Regions from separate parts of the Pseudomonas protegens genome, predicted to be linked through region 1. Evidence: riboswitches for the same ligand, from Rfam matches in the RefSeq annotation. Region 1 holds a riboswitch; the other holds the start of a gene.
What was found. A riboswitch is a leader RNA that binds a small molecule or an ion and turns the genes downstream of it on or off. The one in region 1 is predicted to bind cobalamin.
Positions count from the first base shown of each region.

Region 2: another riboswitch for cobalamin. It lies ahead of cobW (cobalamin biosynthesis protein CobW); the one in region 1 lies ahead of GGI48_RS03725 (TonB-dependent receptor plug domain-containing protein).

Region 1 is NZ_CP060201.1:808,271-815,857, forward strand. Features, by position in the region: gene GGI48_RS03715 (arginine N-succinyltransferase) at 1-704, shown strand, start outside; gene GGI48_RS03720 (arginine N-succinyltransferase) at 754-1,827, shown strand; cobalamin riboswitch at 1,938-2,141, shown strand; gene GGI48_RS03725 (TonB-dependent receptor plug domain-containing protein) at 2,293-4,215, shown strand; gene GGI48_RS03730 ((2Fe-2S) ferredoxin domain-containing protein) at 4,227-4,979, shown strand; gene GGI48_RS03735 (ABC transporter substrate-binding protein) at 4,972-5,895, shown strand; gene GGI48_RS03740 (diguanylate cyclase) at 5,983-7,065, opposite strand; gene GGI48_RS03745 (VOC family protein) at 7,343-7,587, shown strand, end outside.
Region 2 is NZ_CP060201.1:5,883,924-5,891,510, forward strand. Features, by position in the region: gene GGI48_RS27240 (fatty acid cis/trans isomerase) at 1-1,559, shown strand, start outside; gene nfuA (Fe-S biogenesis protein NfuA) at 1,703-2,287, shown strand; gene cobM (precorrin-4 C(11)-methyltransferase) at 2,462-3,208, opposite strand; gene GGI48_RS27255 (cobalamin biosynthesis protein) at 3,293-3,706, opposite strand; gene GGI48_RS27260 (CbtA family protein) at 3,703-4,404, opposite strand; gene GGI48_RS27265 (CbtB-domain containing protein) at 4,416-4,604, opposite strand; cobalamin riboswitch at 4,701-4,933, opposite strand; cobalamin riboswitch at 5,007-5,219, shown strand; gene cobW (cobalamin biosynthesis protein CobW) at 5,317-6,387, shown strand; gene cobN (cobaltochelatase subunit CobN) at 6,391-7,587, shown strand, end outside.

The DNA of each region.
Region 1 (7,587 bases):
AGCAGGCGGTGCCGACCCTGTCGCTGTGCCAGGACCTCAGCGAACAGACCCTGCTGCGCAGCTTCCATGTCGATCCGGCATTGGCGGGCACGCCCCAGGCGCAACTGACCTCCCGCGCGCGCCTGCTGTTCATCGCCGCGCACCCCTGGCGCTTTGCCGACAGTTGCATCAGCGAGATCGTCGGCTACAGCGACGACGCCGGCCAATCGCCCTTCTGGGCGGCGGTGGGCCAGCACTTCTTCGACCTGCCCTATGTCGAGGCCGAACGCCTGTGCGCCTTGCAGGGCCGCGGCTTTCTCGCCGAACTGATGCCCCAGTACCCGCTGTACATCCCGATGCTGCCGCAGCCGGCCCAGGACTGCATCGGACGCATTCACCCGGCGGCCCGGGAAGCCTGCGACATCCTCGTCGACGAGGGCTTTGCGCCGACCCAGTACGTTGACCTGTTCGATGCCGGCCCGACCCTGCAGGCACGCCATAACCAGCTACGCTCGATCATTCAGAGCCGGGTCGCGACCAGCTACCTGAGCCCGCAGAGCGGCCAGGGCCGCCACTGGCTGCTGAGCAATGACCGGCTGCAGGGCTTTCGCGCGATTGTCGTGCCCCTGGATGAGGCCCCGGGGGACGTGATCGGCCTGGACCACTCGATGTTCCAGGCCCTGCAATTGACACCGGGCGAGCCGGTGCGGGCGGTGGCGTTATGAGCCAGCCGCGGTTTTACCGCTGCCCCGGGCAGCGTCAAGGAGCTGTGCCATGATCGTCCGTCCGATCCGCGTCACCGATCTGCCGGCGCTGCTGAGGCTGCTGCAAGGCAACGGTCGCGAGTTGAACAACCTCTCCACCGACCCCGAGCGCCTGGCTCATCGGCTGCGCTGGGCCCAGCGCACCTTCGCCAATCAGGTGGAACGGGCCGACGCCGACTACCTGTTCGTACTGGAGGACGACGACCAGCAAGTGATCGGCGTCTGCGGCCTGAGCGGCGCCATCGGCCTGCGCGAGCCCTGCTACCACTACCGGGTGGGCATCACCCGCGGCCGCGCCCCGGAGCTGGGGATCGAAAAACAGATCCCGACCCTGTTCCTGTGCAACGAGATGACCGGGCAATCCCTGCTCTGCTCGCTGTACCTGCGCCACGACCAGCGCCAGGGCTACGCCGGGCGCCTGCTGTCCACCGCGCGCCTGCTGTTCGTCGCCGAATACCCGAAGCTGTTCGGCGACAAGCTGGTGGCCGAGCTGCGGGGCCAGCTCGACGGCCAGGGCCGTTCGCCGTTCTGGGACAGCCTGGGGCGCCACTTCTTCAAGATGGACTTCCAGCAGGCCAATCGCCTGTCCAGCCAGGGCAGCAAGCCGTTCATCGCCGAACTCATGCCACGCCAGCCGCTGTACACCTGCCTGCTCAGCCCCGCCGCCCAGGCCGCCATCGGCCAGGCCCACCACAGCACCGAGCAGGCGGTGCACATCCTGCGGGACGAAGGCTTCAACCATCAGGGCTGCATCGACATCTTCGACGGCGGGCCGCTGATCGAGGCCGAGGTGACGAAGATCCGCAGCGTGCGTGAAAGCCAGACCCTGCCCCTGCTGGTGGGCACTCCGGACGCGCAGGCGCCGGTGTGGCTGATTCACAACCGGCGCCTGGAGAACTGCCGCATCACCGCCGCGCCCGGGCGCCTGGTGTCCGGCTGCCTGCTGGTGGACCGCCTGACCGCCAAACGCCTGCAACTGCAGCCCGGCGACTCGGTGCGCGCCGTGCCGCTGCTGGCCTGCGAGTCCCCGCCGACACGGCGCTCACAGCGGCACCTGACCCCGGAAACCGCCGCGCTGCCGTAGCCACCGCCTTGCCCGTTATCAGGCACGACTCGCTGCAGATCCGCCATCGCCCTTGAACCGCAAGCACCCGGCGCCAGGCCCGACGTTGACGAACGTCGGTGCGAGTGTTCAGATGCCGCCCAGTTTCAGGTGCCTCATGCCGCCGTGCATGAGGTGAAACGGGAAACCGGTGCGCCCCTTCAGGGCTAGTCCGGTGCTGCCCCCGCAACGGTAAGCGAGTGCTGCATTCAACACGCCACTGTACCCAAGGTATGGGAAGGCGAATGCCGCCACACTCGTCAGCCCGGAGACCGGCCTGGAACCTGTGTTTGGCAATCCTGCGGTGGGCGGGCATGGGCCGGTATGGTCGCGTGCCTGTGGCCGATACCTTCTCCTGCGTGCTTCCCGAAGACACTTTCGAGAAGACCAAGAATGACAACACCTGAGACTTTCCTTGCACGCGACTGGCGTGCACCGCGCCGCAGCATGAGCGGCGCCCTGTTCGGCTGCCTGTTCAGCCCCCTGCTGCTGGCGGACGACGCGCCGCTGAAACTGGAGCAGCAATGGGTTTCCGCCCCTTCGGTGGAGTCCACCACGGTGGCCGAAATGGCCAGGTACGGCAGCAAGGTGGAGATCATCGATCGCCAGCAGATCGAGCGTGCCGGCCCCAGCAGCGACATCACCCGGGTCCTGCAGATGTACGTGCCGGGCCTCTACGTCGCACCGAAAAACGGCCCCTTCGACTACGGCACCTATTCCCTGCTGGGCGGGCGCAACGACGACACCCTGATCCTGCTGGACGGCGTGCGCCTGAACAACCGCCTGTACGGCGGCCTGTACCTGGACACCCTGCCGGCCAACGCCATCGAGCGCATCGAGGTGCTCAAGGGCGGCCAGAGCCTGCTGTTCGGCACCCAGGCGGTGTCCGGGGTGATCAACATCGTCACCCGCAGCCCGCAGACCCGCGACGTCTCCGGCGAGGTCAACCTGGGCCTGGACAGCTTCCGGGGCCAGAGCGGCGATGCCCGCGCCGAGCAGATCCTCAGCAACGGCCTGGGCGACCTGGGCCTGCTGGCCTATGTCAGCCATAACGTCTCCGACGGTTACCAGCCCTATCGCAACAGCGCCTACAGCCCCAACACCCGGGACAAGAAACGCGGCTATGCCGTGACCACCTTCGGCGCCAAGGCGATCCAGGGCTTTGCCGACGATTCGCGGCTGGAACTGTTCTACCAGTACAGCGACGCCAACCTGGATTTCGCCCGCCCGGTGAACAACCATAAAACCACCAACGACCGCATCCAGCAGATCGCCACCGCGACCTTCGAGCAGCGCCTGGGCGAGCGCTTCAGCTACTTCGTCAAAGGCCATGTCAACGACTGGGACACCCGCTACACCCGCATCAACACCACCGAGGGCGGGGGCCTCAAGGTGATCAACCACAACGACTACTGGGGCTTCACCGACTGGGGCCTGCAGGCCGAGGGCAAGGCCGAGCTGGACGGCGGCCATGTGCTGGTGTTCGGCAGCGACAACCAGTGGTTCAAGGGCCAGGACGATGTGCTCAAGATCGAGGACAACAGCGCCCAGGCCAACGCCCTCTACGCTCAACTGCGCCCGGTATTGGCAGCCCTGCCCGACTGGCACCCGAGCATCGGCGTGCGTCACGAGAAGATCAGCGGCGGCGAAAGCGCCACGGTGGGCATGCTCACCTCGCTGTATGACCTCTCGCCCCACTGGCAACTGCGCGGCCAGTTCGGCAGCGCCTTCAAGCTGCCCAACGCCGAGCAACTGTTCGCCAACGAGGAGGATGAACGAGGCAACCGCCACCTCAAGCCGGAAAAGAGCGTGAATGCCGAGCTGGGCCTGGACTACCAGGGCCACCTGCTGGCCGGCGACTTCAACGCCAGCGGCACGCTGTTCCAGCGCAAGATCGACGACCTGATCGCCCTCGACGGCATCGACTGGGTCAATGGCCAAGGACGGATCAAGGTACGTGGCCTGGAGATCGACGGGCGCTGGCAGTTCAGCCCGCAATGGACCCTGCAGGCGGACATGACCCGCAACCTGGTGGAGTCGCGCAACGGCGTGACCCTGAGCAACATCCCCGGCTTCCTCGCCCGCACGCGGCTGGGCTACGAGTCCGTGGACCGCCAGTGGGGCGTGGGCGGGGCAATCCGCTACATCGGCCAGATCGACAGCCCGAAGAAGATCGACTACGGCCACTATTCGGTGGTCGACGCCGATGCCTATCGCTACCTCGACACGGCCCAGCAGCATCGCCTGAGCCTGCTGGTGGAAAACCTCTTCGACCGCGACTACAGCACCAGCATCGCCAGCAACAACCCGCGGGTGGACAACCTGGGGCGCCCCTTCACCACCGAGGTGCGCTACACCTACCGCTTCTGAGGACGACTGCCATGCACAAGGATTATCAACGGGTGCTGTTCGTCGGCCCCGGCCTGAACAGCGGCGCCCTGGGCGAGGCGTTTCGCCGCGAGCTTCATCGGCTGCGGGGCAACGACGCCAGCACCCGGGTGATCGACACCCTGGACGGCTTCGACAGCCTCTGGGCCGCCCTCGACGAACCCTTGCCCGAGAACGGCGCGGCGCTGCTGGTGGTGGACCTGGAGCCCAGCTCCGACAGCGCCTACCTGGATTGGCTGCGCGACGAACTGGGGCGCCTGGCCCGCGCCCACCCGCAAGCGCCGCAACCCTGGATCACCGCCCAGGCCCTGGGCCGCCGCGGCCTGGACGCAGCCCTGGCCTGCGCCAGCGTCGACCAGCACGAGCGCCACCTGCCCTGCGACAAGGTCAACGCGGTGGCCTGCGACCCGGACTGGTCGCGGGTGCCACCCCACGCCCGCCAGGTGTTCCTCTGCACCGGCCCGCGCTGCGTGCGGCGCGGCGCCCTGGCGCTGTGGAAGACCCTGCGCCGCGAGCTGCTGCGCCTGGAGCACATGGAGACACCCGGTGGCGTGCTGCTGACCCGCACCGCCTGCCAGTTCCCCTGCAACCTGGGGCCGGTGTTGACGGTGCACCCGGATGGCTGCTGGTACCGGGTCGGCGACGACGCCCAGGTGCTGCGCCTGGTGCAGCAACACCTAGTGGCAGGCGCGCCGGTAGCCGATCTGCTGATTCCCTCGCCTTACGCAGGCGCGACAGATGCCTAGAACAACCCCCATCGCCCCGCTGCTCGGCCTCCTGCTCGGTCTGGCCGGCACGCCAGCCCTGGCCACCACCTATGAAAACTGCGGCCAGCGCTGGGAGATCGCCGCGCCGCCGCAACGCATCGTCGCCCTCAACCAGCACAGCGCCGACCTGCTGCTGGCCCTGGGCGCCGGGCCGTCGCTGATCGGCGTGGCCTACCTGGACGACGATGCCGGCGCCGACGGGCACTACCACGGCGTACCGGTGATCGCCCGGCAATACCCGTCGGCGGAGGTGCTCTACAGCCTCAAGCCCGATCTGGTGGTGGGCGGCTTTGCCTCGGCGTTCCCCGAGTCCTTCAGTTCCCGGCAGCGCCTGAGGGGCATTGGCGTGGCCAGCTACCTGCTGGAGTCGGCCTGCGCCGGGCACAACGAGGACTACTTCGGGCATATCCGTCACGACCTGCTGACCCTGGGCCGGCTGCTGCGCCAGGACGCCCGGGCGGCGCAACTGATCGCCGGGCAGCAGGCCGACCTCGACGCGGCGGCGGCCCTGTATCAGGGGCGCGACAGGCCTGCGGTGTTCTACCTCGACAGCGAAGTCAACGGCCTGGCCAGCCAGGGGCGGCGCGGTTTTGTCGGGGTATTGCTGCAGGCCGCCGGCGCGCGCAACAGCTTCGCTGCCATCGACCGCCCGCGCCTGACGGTCGACAGCGAAACCCTGCTGAGCAACGACCCGGACGTGCTGCTGCTGGCGGACGCCCTGTGGTCACCGGCCACGCGCAAACGCCAGCTGCTGCAGCGTGACCCGGTGCTGTCGCGGCTGCGGGCGGTGCGCGAGGACCGGCTGATCGACATCCCCTTCAGCCAACTGGTGCCGGGCATCGCCAGCGGCCGCAGTGCCCTGGAGCTGGCCCGGCGCCTGCACCCCGCCCCGTAGGCGCCGGCTTGCCGGCGAAGCGAGCACCGCCAACCCCGCGACGCGCCACCCGACGCATTCGCGGGCAAGCCCGACAAGAGGCAGGTACTACAGAGGATTCAACACCCTGCGCGATGGCTGCTCCGGCCGATGGCAGTTGACGTTGTTGCGACCGCCGCTCTTGGCCACGTACAAGGCCTGATCGGCATCGTTGAGCCAGTCCATGGCTTCGCCATGCTCGGGACTGAAGGCCGCCAGGCCAATGCTCAGGCTGACCTGCAAGGTCGGGCTCTGTTCATCCCCCAGGCTCGCAAAACGCCCGCGCAAGGCTTCCATCCGCTCGGCGGCCTGCTCCAGGGGCACGTCCGGCAGAATCACGCAGAACTCATCGCCGCCATAACGCCCGGCCTGATCGCTGGCCCGCAGGTTCTGCCTGAGGATCTTGCTCAACTGGCGCAGCACCCCATCCCCGGCGACATGGCCATAGGTGTCGTTGATGGCCTTGAAGTGATCGATGTCGATCAGGGCGATGGCGCCGCCTCGGCCCTGGCGCTTGCAGCGCTGGAACTCGATCTCCAGCTGGTCCTTCCAGGCCCCGTGATTGAGCAGCCCGGTCAGGCTGTCGGTGCGACTCAGGGCCAGCAGCTCGCGCTTGTGCCGGCCCAGGGTGGCCGCCTGCCGGTAGCAGATGTAGCCCAGGGTCATGGGGTACAGGGTCAGCATCGGCAGACAGGCGTACAGCTGCAACGGCGTGGTCTGGGCGATGAACGACGAGCCGAACAGCCAAAGGCCCAGGCCGATGCCCAGGGCCTGGGCCAGGCTGCCGGCGAGAAAGAAGCGCACCCCGCCCAGGGCGATGTTGTTCATCGCCATCATCCCCAGGGTGGTGGCCAGCGGCAGCGGATTGAAGTGCATGGCCGCGACCCAGAACCCGCCGAGCAAGGAGTCCACCAGCAGGTTGCGGTACTCGGCGCGAAACGGCACCCGCGACCAACGCGCCCACTGATAGGCCAGGTGCGGCCAGACCAGGGCGTTGCCCAGCATCAGTCCCCAGACCCAGGGCGCCGGTTGCAGCGGCCACATCCCCGCGGCCACGCACAGCAAGCCCAGGCCAAGGCCCAGAATCCGCGATTTATACAGCCTCCTGGCCAATGACAGTCCCTTGCCTCTGGTGTACTGCGCAGGGGCCAAGTTGCCTCCGTCCAGCGATGGGAAAGATGCAGCGAGCGATAGGTGAGCTTGAACCGTTGCAAGTCTAGCCACGCGGATGCAAAACGCCATCAGTGTACACAGCCTGCCCGCTCAAGACGGGGCCGCTGAGCGGGAATCTGCCCGCCGGCCCCATGCATTCATTTGCAGAATGAAGTTCAGAGGAAACTTCGTTTGTCAGCCCCGGCACCGGCCAGCAGAATCGGGGCCGATCCGTACCTCTCTCGCTTCGATATCCACTGCCACGGGAACCCTGTCCATGAGCAACCAGCGCTTCGTCAGTCCTGACCTGATCCGCCAGGGATTTTCCCGGGCGATGTCGGATATGTACCGCGAGGAGGTGCCCCTCTACGGCGCCCTGATGGCCCTGGTGGCCCAGGTCAATGCCCAGGTCCTGGAGCAGCAACCGGCGCTCGCCCAACACCTGCAGCGCAGCGGCGAACTGCAGCGCCTGGACCTGGAGCGCCACGGCGCGATCCGCGTCGGCACCGCCGCCGAGCTGGC
Region 2 (7,587 bases), 1.7 Mb from region 1:
TCCAGTGGGTGCGCTCGCGTACCCCCAGCGGCCAGCCGATCGACCTGATCAACACCCGCCGCCCCAACGACGACCCGGGCACCCAGGTGTATTACCGCCTGTGGCCGGTGCAAGGGGTGATCGTGCACAAGACCCACATCACCTACCCGTTGAGCGCGGCGAAGATGGCCCGGGTCAAGACCCTGTTCTACAGCGGCGACTGGCAGGTCACCGCCTTGCCGGGCTACGGGCCGGCGCGCCGGGCCAACCCGTTCGAAACCTTCGAAGCGATTCCGGCCAAGGCCCGCTACCAGTTCATGCTGGATAACGCCGAGTACTTCGTGCGCACCTTTATTCGTGGCCCGGTGTGTCGCGGGCAGATCGCCACCGATGTGATTCGCGATAATTTCTGGGCGCTGTTCCAGGCCCCGGAACACGACCTGTACATCACCGATCCGGCCTATCGCGGCCAGGCCACGCCACTGCTGGCCATGCCCGGGCAGAACGACGACGTCGGCAGCGTGCTCAGCCTGTGGCTGGCCTACCGCGACAAGCGCAACGAATACGAGGCCCTGCGCCGCGACTTTTATGCCCATGCCCCGGCACCGAGCTGGTCGAGCCTGTGGGCCGGCAACGACAACGCGTTGCTGAGCATCTTCCGCCACTTCGACAGTGCCTCGGTGACCAAGGGCCTGATCGGCGAGGTGCCGCAAACGATGTGGCTGTTCGACTACCCGCTGCTGGAGCGCACCTACTATCAGCTGGCGGTGAATTTCGACGTGTTCGGCAACGTCTCCCACCAGGCCCAGACCCGGTTGTACTTCGACCTGATCCGCAACGGCGCCGAGCAGAACTTCCTGCGCCTGATGCCTGCCGGCACCCGCGAGGACTTCCTCGACGATTGGTACCAGAACAGCGGCAAGTTCAAGATGTGGCTGGATTACGAGTCCATCGACGACGGCAAGCGCAGCGCGCTGAAGCTCGACCCCAAGGACCCGAAAAAGGACTTCGCCAAGCAGTTGCTGGCCCGCTACGGCGAGCTCAACGCCAAGCCGGACCCGATCAACCGCTGTGACGGCGCCTACTGTTCGCGCCCGAACATCGACCCGGCGCTGCAGGATGCCGAACAGGCCCTGAGCCGCCTGGCGTCGCGTCCGGCGGCGGGGCTCAAGGTCATCGAGCAGTTGCCGGAGGCGACCCTGCTGCGGGTCCAGGCCCCGAGCGGCAAGCGCGAGTTCTACAGCATGCTGCGCAACCGCGCCCACAGTAACGTGGCCTTCATGCTCGGCGAGTCGCTGCGTTACCAGCCGGGCCTGGACACCCTGACGATTTTCCCGGGGATTCTCAGCAGTTACCCGAACTTCATGTTCAACGTTCCGGCCGAGCAGGTGCCGGCCTTTGTCGATGCGCTGCAGGCGGTGAGCGATGGCGCAAGTTTCGAGAAGGTCGTCGAGCGCTGGGGCATCCGCCGCAGCCATCCGCAGTTCTGGCAGTACTTTCACGATCAGACCCGCTACCTGCAGGAAGTCGATCCGCTGGAAGCCGGGGTCATGGACATGAACCGTTACGAAAACCTCTGAGATAGAGCCGTCATCGGTCCTCGGGACGCCCGCTGGCGGGCCCCCGGGGCGCCCTATACCAAGGTCTATCCCGACAAAAATACTAGGACTTTGTCAGCGGCGTCGATTGGCGTAAACTGCGCCCACGTCTGCGAGGAACCACCATGAGCGCCATAACCATTACCGACGCCGCCCACGATTATCTGGCTGATCTGCTGTCCAAGCAGAACACCCCGGGGATCGGCATCCGCATCTTCATCACCCAGCCAGGGACTCAGTACGCCGAGACCTGCATCGCCTATTGCAAGCCGGGCGAAGAGAAACCCGAAGACAAGGCCCTGGGCCTGAAAAGCTTCACCGCCTACATCGACGCCTTCAGCGAAGCTTTCCTCGATGACGCGGTGGTCGACTACGCCACCGACCGCATGGGCGGCCAGCTGACCATCAAGGCGCCCAACGCCAAGGTGCCGATGGTCAATGCCGACAGCCCGATCAACGAGCGCATCAACTACTACCTGCAAACCGAGATCAACCCCGGGCTGGCCAGCCACGGCGGCCAGGTCAGTCTGATCGACGTCGTTGACGACGGCATCGCCGTGCTGCAATTCGGCGGTGGTTGCCAGGGCTGCGGCCAGGCCGACGTCACCTTGAAGGAAGGTATCGAACGCACCCTGCTTGAGCGCATCCCTGAGCTCAAGGGCGTGCGCGACGTCACCGACCACACGCAGAAAGAAAACGCCTACTACTAAGGCGTTCGCTGCCAACAAAAAAACGGCGCCCCGTGAGCGCCGTTTTTTTATGCCCGCAGCCCGCACCCCGAATAAGCCTCCGTAGGAGCCGGCTTGCCGGCGAAAGGGCCCTCAAGCCTTGCACGATGCCAAGATCGCTTTCGCTGGCAAGCCAGCTCCTACGCAGGATGTGTGTCAGGGGCGGTAGAGGTGTGCGTGCCCGGCGCGGTACAGCGATGACTCGCTGAAAACATCCGTGGCCAGCACCCGGCCTACCAGGATCAGCGCCGTGCGCCGGAAGCCCTTGGCCGCGACTTTGTCGGCAATGTCCGCCAGGGTGCCCAGGGCCCAGTCCTGGTCCGGCCAGGTAGCCCGGTGCACCACGGCAATCGGGCAGTCGGCGCCGTAATGGGGCAGCAGTTCGGCGACGATCTTCTCCAGGTGGTTGACCCCCAGGTGAATCGCCATGGTGGCGCCGTGGGCCGCGAGGCTGGCGAATTCTTCACCGGCCGGCATGGCGGTCTTGTCCGCATAGCGGGTCAGGATCACGCTCTGGGACACATCCGGCAGGGTCAGTTCGGCCCCCAGCAATGCGGCGCAGGCGGCGGTGGCGGTGACGCCAGGGATGATCTCGAAGGGAATGCCCAGCTCCCGCAGGCAGCGAATCTGTTCGCCAATGGCGCCGTACAGGCTCGGGTCGCCGGAATGCACCCGGGCCACATCCTGGCCCTGGTCGTGGGCGTGCCTGATCGCCTCGATGATCTGTTCCAGGTGCAGCTCGGCGCTGTTGATCACTCGTATCGCGCTGTGACCTTCGAGGACGGCCTCGGGCACCAGCGAGCCGGCATAGATGATCACCGGGCAGCGATGGATCAGGCGCTGGCCCTTGACGGTGATCAGCTCCGGGTCGCCGGGGCCGGCACCGATGAAATAGACAGTCATGGCTGTGTCCTGTGCAAAAAAAAGGCGGGAGCAGAGCGGCAGATGAACAACGCTCATGTTCGAAGAAGGGAATTGTCGGCGATTCTACCGGGCAGTGGCCAATGCCAGGGTGGCCTGGGCGCATTTTTGCCTGGGAACCAGCAGTTCGGCCGGGCCAGCGGACAGCAGTTCAGCCAGTGCCAGGGCGGCGCTTTCAGCGACGCCATAGCAGCCACTGTGCTCGAAGGCGATGGGCGAACGATGGCTCAGGCGCGGGGCATAAGGCGCCAGTTGACTGCTGCTGAAGCACGTCAGCGGCAGGGCCAGCTGTTCTGCCAGTTGTAGCAGTCCGGGTTCGTTGCGCTTGAGGTCGATACTGGCCAGGGCCAGCAATTGCCCGCTCTCCAGGCCGTGGGCTTGCAGCACCTGCTCAAGCAGGGCGCGCAGCGTGGTCACCGAGCAGCCTTTCTGGCAGCCCAGGCCGACCACCAGGGTCGGCGCTGCGCGCCTTTCGATCATGCCGGGTACAGGTCCGTGTTCTTGCGTCGGAACAGCCAGGCGCTGATCAGCCCGAGGGCCAGCCAGAACGCCGCATTGGTCAACTGCGAGGCGATCTTGAACTGCGCTTCCAGCTCTTCCGGGGCCAGCATCGAATGCACTAGCGGCTGTGGCGCGCCGATCACATGGGGCACGGCGATGATGGCTGCGCCGAGGATCTTCAGCAGCCAGTTCTGGGCGAACACGATCAGGGCAATACCCACCGCAGTGGAAGCGGCGGTGCCGACCCACCAGATCTGCCGTTGCGCCAGGTCGGCGGCAGCGGTGCCCGGCAACTCCGGTGGCAGGCCCAGGGTTGGCGCCAGGCAGAAGGTCGCATAACCGGCCAGTCCCCAGAGCAGGCCCTGAGAGACGCGATTGGGCGCGCGCAGGGTATAGAGCCCGGCCAGCATCAGGGCGAAGCCGACCGCCACCACCAGATTGCCGCCGGTGGTGGACAGGGTGCGCTGCCAGCCGTCTTCCGGCTCCCAGGCCTCGGCATCATGGCTGTGACCGGCCATGGCGCCTTCGGCGTGTTCGTGGACTTCGGCCGCCGGGGCCTTTTCATAGGTTTCCGCCTGCAGAATCAGCGGGGCGACCCAGAAGCTTTGCAGCAGGGTCAGCAACAGGGCGGCCAGCAACCCGGTGAACCCCGCGGTTTGCGCGATACGCTTGATCATGTCGGCGGTTCTCAGTGGCAAGGGAAGGCAGCGCTGTGGCGGGTATCGTGGGCCGCGTTGTGCACCGCTTCGATATGGGAAAAACCGGCGAAGTACACCAGGCAGGCGCCGAGGATCGAAGCGCCGATGGCGGCCACCAGGCGTTGGCTCAGGGTGGAGGTGCTGCTGGCGGAATGGCTGGTGCTGCTGATGATCGACATGGCGCTTCCCTTTTGGAGTATCGGCAGGGAGCAGCGCAGGAAAACCCCGCGTGAGGAGCACGCAGGGTTTGCAACAGCGCCCGCCCACCGCGGGTTTGTTATGTAAGTGTTGCGGGCCGGTCTCCGGGCTCGCGAGGGGCAGGGGCCGACTCATGTCGTACCGTGCCGAAAAGTGTCACCTTCCCATGCCGTGGCACAGTGGATCTGACACTTCGCTCGCTTACCGTTGCGGGGGCAGCACCGGACTGGCCACGGCTTTTTAGTTAAGCACGTGATTCACCGGTTTCCCGTTTCACCCTGTGAAGGGCACCCGTAACAAGGCGCGTAGCAAATCACGGGCGGGGCGAGGCCGTCAATTGCGGACGCCGACGCATTGCCGATTGACCGTCCCCCGCGCTCTGCGTAGCCTTGCGCGTTCGAGGTTCTTCGGCCAGCGGTCGAAGCTAAGAAGGGAACGCGGTCGATGCCGCGGCTGCCCCCGCAACTGTGAAGGGTTTCATTTCTGCAAGGCCACTGCATTGGCGTCCACAACGCCTGCGGGAAGGCGCAGAAACCGCCAGTCCAATGACTGGCAAGCCCTCAGCCAGGAGACCTGCCTCGATCCCAGATTCTCACTACAACCGGGCGGGGTGATCCGGTGGCGAAATCTCCGCGCGCCTCTGCGCTGCGGCTCTCGTCCCGTATGCCCGCCACCTTTGCCAAGGGGCATCCGATGAAAACACTGGCCAAACTTCCCGTCACCATCGTCACCGGCTTCCTTGGCTCGGGTAAGACCACCTTGCTGCGGCACATGCTGGACAACGCCCAGGGCCGGCGCATCGCGGTGATCGTCAACGAGTTCGGCGAGCTGGGCATCGACGGCGAGATCCTCAAGCAATGCGCCATCGGCTGCACCGAGGAAGAGGCCAGCGGTCGTGTCTACGAGCTGGCCAACGGTTGCCTGTGCTGCACCGTGCAGGAAGAGTTCTTCCCGGTGATGCGCGAACTGGTGGCGCGTCGCGGCGACCTGGACCACATCCTTATCGAAACTTCCGGCCTGGCCCTGCCCAAGCCCCTGGTCCAGGCCTTCCAGTGGCCGGAAATCCGCAGCGCCTGCACCGTCGACGCGGTGATCACCGTGGTCGACAGCCCGGCCGTGGCCGCCGGCACCTTCGCCGCGTTCCCCGAGCAAGTGGACGCCCAGCGCAAGCTCGACCCCAACCTGGACCACGAATCGCCGCTGCACGAGCTGTTCGCCGACCAGCTGTCCAGCGCCGACCTGGTGATCCTCAACAAGACCGACCTGATCAACCCCGAAGACCTGGCCAAGGTGCGCCTGGAAGTGGCCGAGGAGCTGCCGCCGGCGGTGAAAGTCATCGAAGCCAGCAGCGGCCGCCTGCCCCTGGACGTGCTGCTGGGCCTGGGCGCCGGTTCCGAGGAACACATCGACGGCCGCCACAGCCACCACGACCATCACCACGACGGCGATGACGATCACGACGACCACGATCACGACGCCTTCGACTCCATCTCCATCGAGCTGCCCCAGGCCGACGAAAGCCTGCTGCTGGACGCCCTGACCCAGCTGGTGGTCAAGCACGGCATCCTGCGGGTCAAGGGCTTTGCCGCGATCCCCAACAAGCCGATGCGCCTGCTGATCCAGGGCGTGGGCACGCGCTTCGACAAGCACTTCGACCGCAAGTGGGGCGCTGACGAAGCCCGCACCACGCGCCTGGTGCTGATCGGCCAGGAACTGGACGCCGCCCAACTCGAAGCGCAACTGCGCGCCGCCCTCAGCGTGTAAGCCATGCACCTGCTCAGGACCCAGCCCGGCGGTTTCGTCTCGGATGACAACATTGCCGACCTTGGACAAACCCCCGCCGAGCTGGTGATCCTGTGCAGCGGCGATTCCAGCCTGGCGCTGCTGGCCGATGCCGCCGAGCAGTTGCCCGAGGATTACCCGAGCTTTCGCCTGGCCAACCCGATGCAGGTGCAGAACCACGCCTCGGTGGATCTGTATGTGGATCAGGTGCTGCGCCACGCCAAGGTCATCCTGATTTCCCTGCACGGCGGCATCGGCTACTGGCGTTACGGCGTCGAGCGGCTGGTGGAGCTGTCCCTGCGCGGGGTGCAGTTGATCCTGGTGCCGGGGGACGACCGCCCGGACCCGGAACTCAGCGACCTGAGCACCGTGGGCCCCGTCGAGCGCGATCGCCTGTGGCAGTTCCTGCGCCAGGGCGGGCGCGACAACGCGCTGAATTTCTATCGCTGCCTGGCCAGCGGCCTGCTGGGGCGCGACTACCCCTGGAGCGAACCGCAAACCCTGCCACGCACGGCGATCTATCACCCACACAAAAGCCAGGCCACTCTCAGCGACTGGCAGGCTGATTGGCAGCCGGGGCAAGCCGTGGCCGCGCTGCTGTTCTACCGCTCCCACCTGCAAGCGGCCAACACCGGCTTTATCGACCTGTTCTGCCAGCGTTTGCAGGCGGCAGGGCTCAATCCGTTGCCGATCGCCGTGGCCAGCCTCAAGGAGCCCGGCTGCCTGAGCCAGGTGGAAGACTGGCTGGATGCAACCGCGGCCGGGGTGATCCTCAATACCACCGGCTTTGCCCAGTCCAGCCCTGAGGCCCCGCACCTGCGGCCGTTCCGGCGCAACATTCCGGTGATCCAGGCGATCTGCGCCCAGGACAACGAGCCCGGCTGGCGCGACAGCGAGCAGGGCCTGGGCCCGCGAGACCTGGCCATGCACATCGCCTTGCCGGAACTGGACGGGCGCATCATCAGCCGGCCCATCAGCTTCAAGGACCTGGCCTGGCGCAGCGAGCGCAGCCAGTCGGACGTGGTGTGCTACCGCGGCCAGCCCGAGCGCATGGATTTCGTCGCCGAACTGGCCCGGCGCTGGGTCGAGCTGGGGCGCCTGGACAACGGCCACAAGCGCATTGCCCTGGTGTTGGCCAACTACCCGACCCGCGACGGGCGCATTGGCAACGGCGTCGGCCTG